Gloeothece verrucosa PCC 7822: one gene and its partner. The main gene of each other region encodes a partner of the protein of the gene in region 2 in a complex. Links are inferred from orthologs where the notes say so. Each region holds a gene or a part of one and is shown on either strand. Other genes may lie near its edges.

Region 1 (7,448 bases), 1.7 Mb from region 2 along the record:
ACTAAAATGAGTCATGATTAAAAGTTTGACTCCTGCGGCTAAAGCCACCTGAGCCGCCATCGTCGAGGTAGAATGAAGACGTTCAAAAGCCAGTTGAGCATCTTGATGAGCAAAGGTTGCTTCGTGAATTAAAACATCTGCTTCTTGGGCAATTTCTACGGCACTCTCACAAAAAACGGTGTCAGTACAATAGACCAATTTACGGCCGCTTTCAGTGGGACCACATAAATCTTGTCCTCGAATAATTCTCCCATCAGCTAAAGTAACCGTTTCTCCGTTTTTGAGTTGTCCATAAATTCGCCCCGGAGGAATGCCAAGCGCTTTGGCTTTTTCCACATTAAACCGTCCTGGCCGGTCTTTTTCTGCAATTCGATAGCCATAGGCGGGGATACGATGCTTTAGTAACCCACAACTAACGGTATATTCTTCGTCCTCATAGACTACACCCGGTTGCACCGTATGAACCTGTACCCGGTTGCCAAAATGAGTATAGGAATATTTAGAACAAGCTTGGATATAGTCTTTTAATCCTGTTGGACCATAAAGATCAACCGGTTGAGCAGTACCCGCTAATCCACAACTAGCCAGTAATCCCATTAAACCAAAAATATGATCGCCGTGTAGATGAGTGATAAAAATGCGTCGCAGTTGAGAGGTTTTGATCTCGCTGCGTAACAGTTGATGTTGAGTTCCTTCTCCACAGTCAAATAACCAGACTTCTCCTCGTTGGGGAAGCCGCAAAGCTACACTAGATACGTTCCGAGATCGGGTTGGAACTCCTGAACTGGTTCCTAAAAATGTAATTTCCACTACTGTTGACATCCTTTTTTCCCTTTTCCTATCCTGACACATAAAGGGAATTTAGGATAAATAGTCGTTTTCAAATACCTTGAGCAAATATTTTCTTAAGATTGATTGACTCTCATAAGACATTTGACATCGATTAATACTAGCGACTCTTTTTGTATCACGCCGCAACTCTCCAGAGATTTTCCCACAATTGCAGTTTTTTTATAATTTAGGAGTTCTTGGGGATTAATATGATGAGCAAATGCCTTTAACCATTCATCTTGTTGTATATACTCTTCAGTGAAGGCTGATTTATCCACTAACCAAAAATCGATCCCATATTGATTGATAAAATTAGATACCTCTTCAAAATCGCTACTATACTGAGCTTGAATTAATGCTATGGTTCGTTTTTCCATTTCGGCAAAAAATTCTGGATGATAGGGGAGAGCATACCCACTTCCTCCCACTAAAATAGAACGGTGCGTAAAACTGGGTAAATTGTTGGCTTCAGGAACTAGAGAAGCAACTAAACTATCTTTTTGCTGTTTTTTAAGAAAGTCATAAAGCTCAGGATATTTTCCCTCGATATAATCACTTGAAGGAAAAGTATAGCCGCTTGCATTCAGTAACATTGGGTAGCCTACCGGCAGGTAAATAATAATTAATAATAAAAAAGTTGTTGTGATTAATTTATGAGTTAATACTGACCGTTGGTGCAAGAGTGTTATTAATCCTATGGCTAGAGATATAGCCGCACCGACAGCAAAAATTATTTTAAAGCTATGTTCTGTATAACGATTGGGCAAATGAAGCTTAAAAGCTACAGCATGAGCCAGCAAAAAGAACCCCAAAGAAATCAAGGCAAAATTTCTAATCAATAATCCTTTTTGGGGATAAAATTCTAAGGAAAAAGAGAGTTTTTTAAAAAATTGCAGCACCACAGGGAGAAGAAAACATAAAAAGACTTGAGGAGGTAATAATTCAAAACCTCGTCTATAAAGGCGACACCAGTCGGTAGGGATAAAACCACTACGTTTCCCACAAAACCAGTATTGCATCGGTTCAGGATTGAAAAAAGCCGACCAACCTTTAGAACTAAAGACCGGTAGTTTTTTCGCTTCAACTTTGGTAATAACTTCTCCAAAAGGAGACGGATAAATTAGATAAGGTAGCAGAACAATTAAAGTAACTAAACCCGCAGACAATATCCATACATAATCATCCTTTTCAGTTGATAAATAAAGTTTTCTTTGGCCAAAACGAAATAAACGAAGCCCAACTAATCCAGCCGCTAAAAGTAAACACTGAGGATAAAACAAGCCCAGCAGCCCCATACAAAAAAGAGTCTGTAATTTTTTTTCTTTGATGTAATAATAGAGGAAACAACATAAGAAAGGAACGGCAAAAGCGGCTGGTGTCGCCGATACTAAATCATCTCTTGTCCACAAACTTTGATTAAGGAAAATAGCGGCAGAAAATCCTGCAAAAGGTAAGGGTAAAATTTCTAGGGTTAGCCGAAATATATAAAGAGTTGCAATTAGTCCTAAAACGAACGGTAATAATTTATGTAAAAGAATGGGGTCTATTCCTAAAAGAGCAAAAAATTGATAGAGTTTTGTATAGCCGATGGGAGCCGATTCTTGAAAGTAATCAGCAATAATATCCTTGGGAAACAATTCTGCGTCAACAAATCGCGCCATCCAAAATACATGTTGACGAGCATCATCTTGAATAATATATTTTTGGGAAAAAGCTTCTTGTAAAGCAAAATGGCTATAAAAAGCCGAAAAAAATAGACTCAAGTAAAGCCAGAAAGTGTGATATTTTTTAGCAAAGCTTAGAGATGAGTTGGTCGAAAACTGTTGGGTAATTTTCGTCTTCAATAATAACTTAAAATCGGGCATCAAAACTTTTAATGATATTTGAACAGTCAGCTAAGACGAATTTGAACCCGGGATAGTTGCACTTGTTGAGAAAGATTTTAAATTTGACGCTCTCAAGGCTAAATTAGCGGCTCATACCGGCTCGTGATAACAGAGATTTTCTCTTGGGGGATAAAGGGGGAATAGAGCCGCTTACAGGTATTAGCGAACAAATTGCCAGCGCAAAATCATAATAATAAACAGTCCAATCACTAACAGAGCTATAATTCCCCAAATATCATGGACAGAAGCAGAAACCCCTTGCCAAATTCCTTTGATGGATTGTTCTACGATAAAAAAGATTGACTTAGTTATACTTGAAAAGACATTTTCAACGGCTCTACCTATAGTCTCTCCATTCCAGTTATTAGGGTTACCCAAGTTCTCTAAAATCCCTTGACTAGCTGATTGCCAAAAATCACTGATTAAAGACTTAATTTGCTCTAACTTTGGCTCTAAAAAATTGGAAATTTCCCTCACGAAATGATCTAAGGTTGGCTGCGGATTTGATAAAAGGGGATTTAAAGCCTGATCTAAATGAGTTTTCCATTGACTCAAAACCTCTTGAGTTCTCGATAATTTATCTTCGAGAAAAATTCGACTTTTCTGGGCTAAATCGTTAATATAACCGGCTGAATAGTTGGATAAAATTTGCTCTAACTTCTGGCTTATAGAAATTTTCCAGTCGGTGAGCGTTGTGGTAATGGGGGATAACTTTGACCCTAAATCCGGAAAGTTTTCGGCGGTAAAGTCTCTCAGGTAATTTTGAGGATTTGACAAAAAATCGTCTAGAGTCTGTCCGGCATGAGAGCGAAAACTATCGAGAGTATTTTGGGTCGATTGGACAGCATCCTGAATATATTTATCCCAATCAAATTTTTGAGTCATTCCTTGAAACGCATCAGCCATAAGCCAACTTACTTGCAGAAAAATCTGGATAAAAAACATGAACTTAATTCCTTATTAGTTCAACAATTTGCATTTTTAATCCCTATCTGGTTCTTCGGTAAAGGTTCGATTATTCCTCACTCATAAAGCTTCATAACATCAGTAATGGCTAAACGAGATTGAACACCCAAAGATAGGGGAGAAATATGTCCTCGGTTAAAATGATCGGCTGCCGCACAACCAATCATAGCCGCATTATCGGTACAGAGTTTTAGAGGGGGAAAATAGACCGTCAGATTATGTTCAGTTGCGGCGGCGGTTAGATGTTTTCTTAAGCCACTGTTCGCGCCGACTCCTCCACCGACAGCAATAGTATTTAACCCATAGTCTAACGCACAGGCAATGGTTCTTTTAGTCAAAGAACGCGCCACCGTATCCTGAAAACTGGCGGCTAAATCATTAATGGGCAAAGATTGATTTTCTTGTTCTAATTTTTGAACTAAGCGCAATACAGCAGTTTTTAAGCCGCTAAAACTTGAATCATAGGGGTGATATCCGCCTGTGGGTAAGGAAACTCTACCCTCTGGTAAAGCAAAGGCTTGACTATTGCCAGTCTGGGCCATGCGATCAATAATGGGTCCACCTGGATAACTTAATTTTAGTTGCCGCGCCACTTTATCAAAAGCTTCTCCGGCTGCGTCATCTCGCGTAGTACCTAACATTTCATAGACTCCACAATCTTTGACATAGATTAGACTGGTATGTCCTCCAGATACCAATAAACATAAAAAAGGCGGCTGTAATTGGGCTTCACTGAGGTAAGAGGCATAAATATGTCCTTCGAGATGATGAACCCCTAGAAAAGGTTTTTGATATAAAATGGCTAGGGTTTTGGCGGCACTTACCCCCACCATTAACGCCCCCACTAAACCCGGTGCTACTGTTGCCGCGATCGCATCAATTTGCTCCCAGTCTAAGGCGGCTTCTGATAATGCCTGTTCAATACAAAGATTAATGGTTTCTAGATGTTGACGGGATGCTACCTCTGGAACAACCCCGCCATAAGTTCGATGCAGGTCAATTTGAGAGGCGACAATATTGCTATAAATGTTACGATTGTTTACGATTGCAACCGCCGTTTCGTCACAACTTGTTTCAATTGATAAGATCGTTGCCATTCTCTGCTAGTTTGATTCAAAAGACTACTTTTTGTAATGTAAACTTTACTCGGGCAACCTGTCAGAGTAATATTGCATCGGTGTACCACTAAGTCCTCCCTTTCTGGACAAAAAACTTAACTTTTTGTAACAAAAGGAAACAATTTATGCGACGATTTTTGGCTCTTATTTTGGTTTTAAGCGTTTGGTTCACTTTTGCGCCGCCAGCGTCAGCAGATTTTGCTAATTTAACCCCCTGTAGTGAATCTGCCACTTTTCAGACCAAAGCAAAGTCTTTCCGCAATACCACTGCTGATCCTCAATCCGGTCAAAAGCGGGCTGAACGTTATGCTGAAGCCCTCTGCGATGAGAACGGATATCCTCATTTAATTGTTGATGGTCGTTTGACTCATGCTGGTGATTTCCTTGTTCCTAGCGTTTTATTCCTTTATATCGCTGGTTGGATCGGTTGGGCTGGACGTTCTTACCTAATTGAGATTCAAAAAGGTAAAGATCCAGAATTGAAGGAAATTATCATTGATGTTCCTTTAGCCATTAGCAAAATGCTTGCGGCTGCGGCTTGGCCTTTGGCAGCGTTAGGAGAATATACTTCTGGCAAATTGGTTGTCAAAGATGTACCTGTTTCTCCTCGCTAAGATCGAGGATTTAGTAACTACTTGTTGAAATTTGTTGTTTGGAGAACTATTCATGGCTAAATTTTTATCTTCTGCACCGGTTTTACTGATGGCTTTGTTGACCTTTACAGCCGGACTTTTAATTGAAATTAACCGTTTTTATCCCGATCTTTTGTTCTATCCTTTAGGATAAAACAGTAGGATGGGTCTAATAGCCATCGACTCAAAAGGATAAGAATTAGTGATTAGGACGGTGATGAATAATAAGCAATCAGTTAAAATTAAACATTGTTGGTTTTTTATCACCCCCTAATCACTCTGATGGATAAAACATTATATGACCAAAAAAATTTAATATTTTGCGCTTTTTGAATTACGCTTTCGATTGGTGGAAATCAAGAAAATTAAAGCACTTACTATCATGATTGATTGGGAACCGTGATCAATAATAACCAATGGGTTAAGATAAACATCGTTTGTTTTTTATCTTCCCCTAACCCCTCTCATGACTGTGATGGAATTCCCCATTGATCAATATAAAGGAGAAATAGCGGCTTTAAGTGCGGCTTTTTTATGGGCTGCTACATCGGTTGTTTTTGTCGTCCTCGGACGAACCATTCCCCCCCTCCTGCTGAATTTTGCTAAAGGGGTGATGGCGATCTCTTTTATCAGTCTTACTTTAGTGTTAACCCGTCAACCCTTTCCTAGCCTTCCTCTGATGCCGGTTAGTATTCTCTTCATTAGTGGTGTTATTGGCATTGGTTTAGGAGATACTGCCTATTTTACGGCACTTAATTCTTTAGGAGCTAGAAGAACCCTATTAATCGAAACCTTAGCGCCTCCTTTGGCGGCTATTTTAGCTTTGGTTTTTTTAGGAGAGTCTCTAAGCTTTGCTGATTGGTGTGGTATTTTATTAACCCTATTAGGGATAGCTTGGGTGATTAGTGAACGCACACCGGCAACGGTGGTGAGTAGTCCTCATCCGTTTAGGGGGATAATTTGGGCAGGTTTAGCCGCTATGGGTCAAGCAATTGGGGCAGTTTTGTCGCGTTTGGCTTTGGTACAATCAGACATTACCCCTTTATGGAGTACCCTGATTCGGCTAATTGCAGGTACACTCATCGCTTTTTTCCTATTGTTAATTCGTCCTCAAACCCGAGATAAAACTGCTCAGATAGCTTGGTCTTTTCGCTTGATAGGGATTATTGCTTTAACGGCTTTTGGAAGTACCTTTTTAGGAATTTGGTTACAACAAATGTCTTTAAAGTTTGCGCCTACGGGGATTGCACAAACTCTGACTTCTACGAGTCCGTTATTTGTTTTACCCTTGGCGGCTTGGATGGGAGATAAAATTACTTTGAGGGCATTGGTTGGGGTTTTAATTGCCCTTGCTGGAATTGCGATTTTATTTGCTTAATAAGAGTCTTCTTTAAGCATTTTCTCTTTGAGTTTTTCGGCATCTTTATACATATCAATACGTCCATCACGGTATACTTTAGCAATAAATGGGGCGGGATTTTGGCGGACAAATTCTTGCATTTTGACGATTGTTGCTAAAAATATTTGAGCCATATCCGGCCCCGATAAGTTTTGCGACGCTAGGGCAAACATTTTTATACCAGCATAAGCAACTGCCAATTGTTCTGTGTTATTTTTGCCAATCTTGGCATCTTTCGTCAGGACTACCCACCCTTTTTTTCCTACTTCAGGTAACCATTCAACATCTTGAGCATTATTTTCAAAATGATCATCATGAATTTCAACGGTAATGCCGGCTTTACGAAGTGCTTCTGCAATGTGCTTTTTTCCTAAACATCGATCAATAAAAAAGGTGATCTGTTTTTCTTCTTTCATGCAGCAGCAGGCAGTTGAAGTTCATAATCAATCGCTTCTTTAATCGAGCGACTATCGCAGTCATAATCATACGCCAGATCCTCAATAGAATCACCAGCACGATAACGTTCTGCTAAATTACTTGTAGGAATACCAGTTCCATCGATCACTAAACGGCCAAAGGCAATTCGAGGATCAAACACGAGAATACGAGGATTATC
Region 2 (7,352 bases):
GGGACTGCAAGTTTTGATGCGACTAAGTTCAGGTGCTGATCGTGTCTCATTAGAGAACGATTATAGGCATACTCTTGCCCATTGGATACATCCAATTGTAGGTCGATGGTTTGCTTACCATACATTTCTTAAGGTGAACTCCAGTTATCGAATGGTGATGACTTCAGATGTACGTGACGTTATCTTTCAAGCTTCTCCCTTCCATAATTTAGACTCTACTAAGCTTCATGTTTTTGAACAAGCAAGCCGTTATTATGGACAAAAAAATCTAGATAGTCAATGGTTTAGTATGGTCTATGGAAAAAAAGGTCTTGAAGAAGTGGCTGGAAAAGCTGCTCTCTGTGCAGGAACCATATTAGGAGAAAATGCTCTTATGACACAACTCATTGAATTAATGACGCTAGAGACTCAATTCCATCCTCGTAACATTATTGATCAAGCAGTATTCAATAAGGTGATTAACCATGATTTTCCAAGTAACCAAGTCGTGAGACATAATTTGAAGAGTGGTTCCGTCCTCACCTTGTGTGCAGATCATAAGGAGGCTTGGGAAATTCAGGATGACAAAGTTATAGTTGATGGTCGGATTGCTCCTGTTATACATATGTATGATCGTGATCCTCAGACTAACCAATTATTTCTCAGCAAGATTCCAATTCCACAGTATTAAGCCGTAACGGGGATGGCTTTTTGAGACTCTAAAATTTAGATGTGTTTTAGCTTTGATTCCCTTTTCTTTATTAAATAACAGCTAAATGAACAATACCATCCCCTTGATGAACTAAAGGATTTTGAGTATAACTAATCACCATCCCATTAATGGGCGAATAAACTTTAAGTTCTGTATCCCCGAAGGCATCAGTAATAAACCCTAACAATTGTTTTTTCTGTACTCGCTGTCCTAATTGAATATTTAAATGCAAAATTCCTCCGCGAGATGCCCTAACCCATTTCGTTTCTTCAACTTCTAAAGAGATATCTGTAGCGCTTAAAAAAAAAGAATACATCCCTAAATATTCCATGACCCGCATAATTCCTTCTACGCCAATGCGAATGGCTTCTCCATCAAATCGCAAAGCCTCGCCGGCTTCATACAGTAAAATAGGAATTCCTTTTTGACTGGCGGCTTGTCGCAGCGAACCATCCCGAGTAGTGGCATGAATCATCAAAGGTGCGCCAAATGCTTTAGCAAAAAGTTGAGTGTGTTCGTCTTCTAAATTAGCTCTTATTTGCGGTAAATTAATCCGAGGTGAAGCCGCCGTATGTAAATCAATTCCGTGAGTGCTATTGTTAACAATTTCTTTCATAAATAAATAAGCTAACCTCGAGGCTAACGAACCATTATTAGCCCCCGGAAAAGAACGATTTAAATCGCGGCGATCCGGTAAATAGCGAGATTGTTCGATAAAGCCAAATACATTCACCACAGGAACCGCTAATAAGGTTCCCTGTAACTGTTTCGGTTGTATTTTTTCTAAGACTTGACGGATGATTTCTACTCCATTAATTTCGTCTCCATGAATGGCTGCACTTAACCACAGTCGCGGACCGGGTTTTTGTCCATTCAGCACGATCACGGGTAACGAAATTGAGGTTTGAGTGGGTAAACGACTGACAGGAATGTCTAAGCGCCGTCGTTTACCTGGCGCGATCGCACTCTCAGCAATCACAATTGTATGATCTGTCAACTTTTCTTTAACCATAACTTAATATTGTATGCGATCGCGGGTCGAACCGTTTTCAGCATTTCTGGCCACAAAGTCGATGATTTTTCCGGCCACATCAATACCGGTGGCTTTTTCAATTCCTTCTAGTCCGGGTGAAGAATTCACTTCCATCACCACCGGACCATGATTTGAGCGCAACAAATCTACACCAGCTACCCTTAAACCCATCGCTTTTGCCGCTCTAATGGCTGTACTGCGTTCTTCTGGGGTTAATTTAACTTGTTCAGCTTTACCGCCTCGATGTAAATTTGAGCGAAATTCTCCTTCTGCGCCTTGGCGTTTCATGGCGGCGATCACTTTTCCTCCTACCACAAAACAGCGCAGGTCTACCCCGGCGGCTTCTTTGATATATTCTTGTACTAAAATATTTGCCTCTAAGCCGCGAAACGCTTCGATCACTGATTTAGCCGCTTGTTTTGTTTCTGCTAAAACCACCCCTATTCCTTGAGTTCCTTCTAAGAGTTTAATCACCACTGGCGCACCGCCAACCGTCTCCAGTAGTCCATCAATATCTTCTGTGGCGTGAGCAAACCCCGTCACCGGTAACCCTATTCCTTCTCGAGCCAAAATTTGTAAGCAGCGTAATTTATCGCGCGAACGAGAAATGGCCTGGGATTCATTGGCACTAAACACCCCTATCACTTCAAATTGTCTCACCACTGCGGTGCCGTAAAAGGTTCTTGAAGCGCCAATGCGAGGGATAACCGCATCAAAATTTTCTAAGGGTTTGCCATTGTAAACCACTGTAGGATTGTGAGAGGTTATATTCATATAACAACGCAGATAATTGATCACTCGCATTTCATGTCCCTGCATTTCTCCAGCTTCTTTGAGCCGTTTTGTTGAGTACAGGGAGGGATCTTGGGATAAAATTGCAATTTTCATCGACAATCCTCCGTTCATCAGGCAAATTGTACAATTTTAACGGTCTTTAATCTCGCTCGCTTTGAAAGAGTTACCTACAATCAGCGAGCTAGGAGACGAATAAAAAAGATTTAACAATTAATTAAGGAAGAAAACACTTTTTATACTTATTAAAACTATTAATTGTCATAAATTAGATTATAGTGGCTAGGGGAATTAATCACTTAAAAACCCAGTAGTCTTCCTTGCTTGGCTTTTTTTATTACAATCGTTCCAAGTAATTCAATAAATCAGCCATTTCTTGAGGAGAAGGTTGAAATTTGGGCATGGGGGGGGTGTCTCCACTAATAACTTGTTCGATGAGTCGGACTTTTGATTTGCGCTTGGGAACGTGATGCAGACTAGGCCCTACACTGCCATCTGCTTGTTGTCCGTGACATCCGGCACAGTTGATTTGAAAAATTTCATATCCTCTGGCGAGGTCTCCCTTTAAAGAAAGAACTTCCTGAACGTAAGGATCATAAACTCGACTGATATATAAACCCAAAAAAATGACTGCAACAATTGCACCAATCGCTATTACGGCGATGATGAGGCGAGAAACTAATACTTTGGGTTGAGTTAACTGGCTATCCACTGGTCATTTATCTATCAATGCTGTCCTTGCTCTTTACATTTTGCAACGTTTTTGATCACAAAAGCTACTTAAATTAAGTTGATGTAACAGTTTTCCTAAGAATTTTATATTTTTGTAATTTTTTATTAAGTTTATTGACTTTTTTACAAGAAAATGATATGTAACTCTGGAGAAAGAGGAGGAGTATTAAATAAGGCAGTGGATAAGGTAGGATATATTTTGAAATATTAATCTTCAAATAAAGGAGAGGCATCGTGATTGAACCTTTGGTTCTCGGTCTGGTAATCGGTTTAGTCCCTGTGACCTTAGCTGGTTTATTTGTAGCCGCTTATTTACAGTACAAACGTGGTAATCAACTAAACCTTGATTAAGGGAGTTAATTTACCAATTATCTTGGGGCATATGGCAGATTATATAGCGGCTATCTTCTGCCCCCGCTCAAAAATAAGACTTTTTTAAGGGTATTTTCGGAAAATATCAACGGTTTGGGCCAACCCTAAAGCCTTCAAGCCGAAAGTTTTAGTAAATCTAAATTAAATTCCCATTTCCCCACTAATTGTATTTGAACCTGACGACCTTGTTCTGGGAGATAAGTTAACTGAAGTTCAAGATAATTTGGGGGTTTACGGGGTAAACGTTGTGCCCATTCTATAGCCATAATTCCTGGGGGAACTTCTACAGCATCCCAGTAAAGTTCGAGATAAAGAGACTTAATTTCTTCAGATTGTAAGCGGTATAAATCGAAATGGTACAAAGGTAAACGCCCTTCATGATATTCATTAATAAGGGTAAAAGTAGGACTAACAATGGGTTCTTCAATAGCTAAACCTTCTCCTATTCCTTGAACTAAAGTCGTTTTTCCAGCGCCTAAATCCCCAAAAAGCAAGACCACGCTAAGCGGCGGCAGGTTTTCGCCGAGTTTTTTTCCTAAATGGTAGGTGGCTGTTGAATCAGGCAAAGTCATTATTAAAGTCATTTGTTATTAGTCATTAAGTCCCTTTCCGATTAACTTATTTTACGATTTTCTTTGCGGCTATACCATCGCATCAAAACTCTAGCTAATCGATAGGGATCATGACGAACATAGCCGGTTTTTTCATCTTCATCCATGACATTCGCTAAAATTACACGACAACCGAGATCAGATACATCTTCGCGATCTAAAAAGACCGGATGGCAGTTTTCTTGGGCATAACGTTTTAACGACTCAGGAGAGGGAGCAATTTTTTGTGCTAAAACCACGTCAAAAATCCGTTGATGAGAAACTTGATCTATGGCCCGAATATGATCGGCCACTGTATAGCCTTGGGTTTCTCCGGGTTGAGTCATAATGTTACAAACATAGATCCGAGGCGCTTTAGATTTTGCTAAGGCTTTGGTAATTTCTGGCACTAATAAATTAGGAATAACGCTAGTATAGAGACTGCCGGGCCCAATAATAATATAATCTGCTTCTTCAATCGCTTTAATCGCAGCCGGTAAAGCGGCAGGTTTTGAAGGTGTACAACCAATTTCCTCAATTTTTCCGCCAGCTTCGGTAATATGAGATTCTCCTTCAATGAGTCGCCCATCACTCAAGCGGGCCCACAAACTCACATCTGCTAAAGTGGCGGGTAAAACTTTTCCTCGAATGGCTAATACTTTAGAACTTGCTGTGATCGCCCTTTCTAAATCGCCGGTGATTTCCCCCATCGCCGTCAGAAATAAATTACCAAAACTATGACCACTTAATCCATCTCCGGCTTGAAAACGATATTGAAACAGTTCTGTCAGTAATTTTTCCTCATCAGCTAAAGCCGCGATACAGTTGCGAATATCCCCAGGCGGCAAAATTCCCATTTCTCGCCGCAGTCGCCCTGACGATCCCCCATCATCAGCTACAGTCACAATGGCGGTAATATTGGAACTATAGTGTTTAATTCCCCTCAGTAAAGTGGATAGACCGGTTCCCCCTCCAATGGCGACTATTTTCGGACCTCGGTTAAGTCGTCGATGGGCTAAAAGAACATCTACTAATTCTTGGTCTCCTTCGGGTTGTAGAACTTCTGTAATTGAACCTACCGTTCGACTTTGACCCCATAGCAGCAAGAATAATCCTATTCCCACCGCCAAGGGACCGGATACTGAATTCGGGATAATATTAGCCAGCGTTGTCACAAGTTGGCTTACTAATTCTATGAAGCGATTAATAGGGGTCAATTTCACCCAAATGGCTATTCCTAAAATCGTCAGGAAAACACCCCCTAAACTAATTAGTAGCCAGCGTTTAATAAACAATCCCGGCGATAACCACTTAAACCATCGGTTAACTCGCTTGGGAGTTCGTTGACGCATGGTGGCTAACCGGCTTTTTTCTGAGTTGAGTCTGCGTAAGGCTTCTTTGAGTGGACTGATAGACATAGCCGATAACCTGTAAATTAAATTATTATCTTGACAGAATTTAAACAAGTCTGCACGCTTTGAGCGAGAATTTTATTTAATTGGACTATTGTAAACTAAGTTTTCATTGTCTTTGTTACCTACTCTCTATTTTCGGTTTTAGCTATGATGGCAATAGCTACTCCTATTAATACCACTACTCCTCCTAATATGACTAACTGGGGGGGAAGTTCTCCAAAAATTATCCAGCCAAAAACGCTTGAACCCACAGGTTCAAACAAAATCGCTAAGGCAACCAAAGTAGGAGAAATCGAACGCACCGCCCAATTGAGAGTCGTATGACCAATTAATTGCGAAAAGATTGCCATAAGTAAAACATATAAATAAACCTCTTTTGGATATCCTAAATAACTTGTCCCCATTAATAACGGAAAGGGAAGAAGTAATAAAGCGGCACTACTATAAGCAATTAAAATATAATTGCCCACACTAAACCCAAAGCGTTGAGCTTCTCGTCCTAATAATAAATATAAGCTTGCCATCCACGCCCCGATCAAAGCCAGAAAATCTCCTAATAAAGGGTTATTATTTTCTCCTCCTATACTCCCATCTCCTAGCGTAATTAATATTCCCCCAACTAGGGCAATGGTTATCCCTCTTATCATAGGCTTGGTCAACTTTTCTCCAAACCACCACCAAGATAACAAGGAGATCCACACCGGCGTTGTGGTGACTAGAGTCGTAGAAGTGGCAATGGAGGTGAAAGATAAGGAGGTGATCCAGGTAGCGAAATGCAAGGCTAGACAACATCCTGCACCACAGGCATAATAAGTAGCACTTCTGTTTTCCTGAGTGTATTTTAAATTGGGCCATCTGGGCAGTAAGATAGTAGCGGCTATGATTAAACGAGATGCGGCTAAAAACAAACTAAACCCTACTCCTTGTACTCCGGCTATCTCAAAACAAAGGCGAATAAATATTGCGGCTGTGGAGATAGCTAAAACACCTAATGCTAAAATCATTCCGACTTTCGATTCTTGAATTTTATTGATTATTCTCATTGCTTGAGAGAGCTTCTATCCTTAAAACTCTACTATTGTAAAGAAATCTTTTAGAGTTTTAAATTAAGTTAATGGGCAAATTTTAATCATTGGCATTTTTTTTGAAGTAACCATGACAGAATTACCTCCTTTAAATACCGATACCATTTGGGCAATTCTTAACGAACAAATTGAGGATGATCTCGTCAATCAATTAGTCTGGTATTATCTGGGTTATCGCTATGACGAATCTACTCAAACTTGGAATAATAGTCAGGTATCTGAAGATTGGAAACAAGACTATCCTGAACCGCCTGATTTTATTGCACATCGTCCTCCCACCATGAAATTAACTCGTTCTATTCCTCAAGCCAATAAGCAATTGTTAAAGGAAAAATTAGGATTTAAAGGTTATAAAATTGGAGAATTTACCCCCACTCAAGCCCGTCGCGCTACTATGGCTAATTGGCTATTAAGTTATATGCAATTAAATAATTATTAGTTATTAGTCATTAGTCATTGGTCATTAGTCATTGGCTCTTATCAAAAAATTAATCATCATTAATCATAGTCTCTGTTCCCTATTATGAATTCTAATCCTTATAGCTGGATTGAAGAATCTTTAGAAACCATTCACAAAGCTCATTGGTATCGCTCGGTAAAAACGATTCAAAATCGAGCCGGCGCGATGGTAGAATTAGAGGG

The links. Proteins that work in one complex are often made in the same cells at the same time.
Region 1: the proteins of tsaE (region 2) and tsaD are in contact, whole or in part, in a crystal structure (PDB 6N9A), measured with the Thermotoga maritima proteins. The link is inferred for Gloeothece verrucosa PCC 7822 from one-to-one orthologs. Residues at the interface, in WP_004082108.1 of Thermotoga maritima: Leu37, Gly38, Lys46, Lys57, Val59, Lys60, Ser61, Thr63, Phe64, Thr65, Leu66, Met67, Val69, Pro71, Tyr82, Arg83, Leu84, Asp86, Asp88, Phe89, Asp93, Ile128, Asp130, Glu131, Arg134; in WP_004082750.1 of Thermotoga maritima: Cys10, Asp11, Arg49, His50, Leu82, Gly84, Gly135, Gly136, Glu154, Thr155, Leu156, Asp157, Asp158, Ser159, Glu162, Asp165, Lys166, Arg169, Leu170, Tyr175, Lys213, Thr214, Leu217, Tyr218, Gln221, Arg222, Asn324.

The regions. Positions count from the first base shown.
Region 1 is NC_014501.1:3,502,169-3,509,616, reverse strand. The notes cover bases 2,761-5,629. They hold tsaD (tRNA (adenosine(37)-N6)-threonylcarbamoyltransferase complex transferase subunit TsaD), read right to left. Parts: upstream 4,781-5,629; coding sequence 3,740-4,780; downstream 2,761-3,739. Other genes in these bases: psaJ (photosystem I reaction center subunit IX), read left to right, coding at 5,468-5,587; CYAN7822_RS15390 (photosystem I reaction center protein PsaF subunit III), read left to right, coding at 4,927-5,415; CYAN7822_RS15400 (hypothetical protein), read right to left, coding at 2,877-3,662. Outside these bases: CYAN7822_RS15410 (ribonuclease Z), read right to left, coding at 1-810; CYAN7822_RS15405 (MnhB domain-containing protein), read right to left, coding at 906-2,696; CYAN7822_RS15380 (DMT family transporter), read left to right, coding at 5,900-6,811; CYAN7822_RS15375 (PIN-like domain-containing protein), read right to left, coding at 6,808-7,248; CYAN7822_RS15370 (DUF433 domain-containing protein), read right to left, coding at 7,245-7,448.
Region 2 is NC_014501.1:5,161,659-5,169,010, forward strand. Bases 2,470-5,242 are described here. They hold tsaE (tRNA (adenosine(37)-N6)-threonylcarbamoyltransferase complex ATPase subunit type 1 TsaE), read right to left. Parts: upstream 4,205-5,242; coding sequence 3,734-4,204; downstream 2,470-3,733. Other genes in these bases: rimK (30S ribosomal protein S6--L-glutamate ligase), read right to left, coding at 2,470-2,612; CYAN7822_RS23230 (c-type cytochrome), read right to left, coding at 2,854-3,171; petG (cytochrome b6-f complex subunit V), read left to right, coding at 3,483-3,599; CYAN7822_RS23245 (gluconeogenesis factor YvcK family protein), read right to left, coding at 4,234-5,242. Outside these bases: CYAN7822_RS23215 (hypothetical protein), read left to right, coding at 1-670; CYAN7822_RS23220 (succinylglutamate desuccinylase/aspartoacylase family protein), read right to left, coding at 741-1,703; more of rimK, read right to left, coding at 1,707-2,469; more of CYAN7822_RS23245, read right to left, coding at 5,243-5,628; CYAN7822_RS23250 (DMT family transporter), read right to left, coding at 5,748-6,668; CYAN7822_RS23255 (DUF1823 family protein), read left to right, coding at 6,781-7,149; bioF (8-amino-7-oxononanoate synthase), read left to right, coding at 7,234-7,352. UniProt on the Escherichia coli protein: Required for the formation of a threonylcarbamoyl group on adenosine at position 37 (t(6)A37) in tRNAs that read codons beginning with adenine.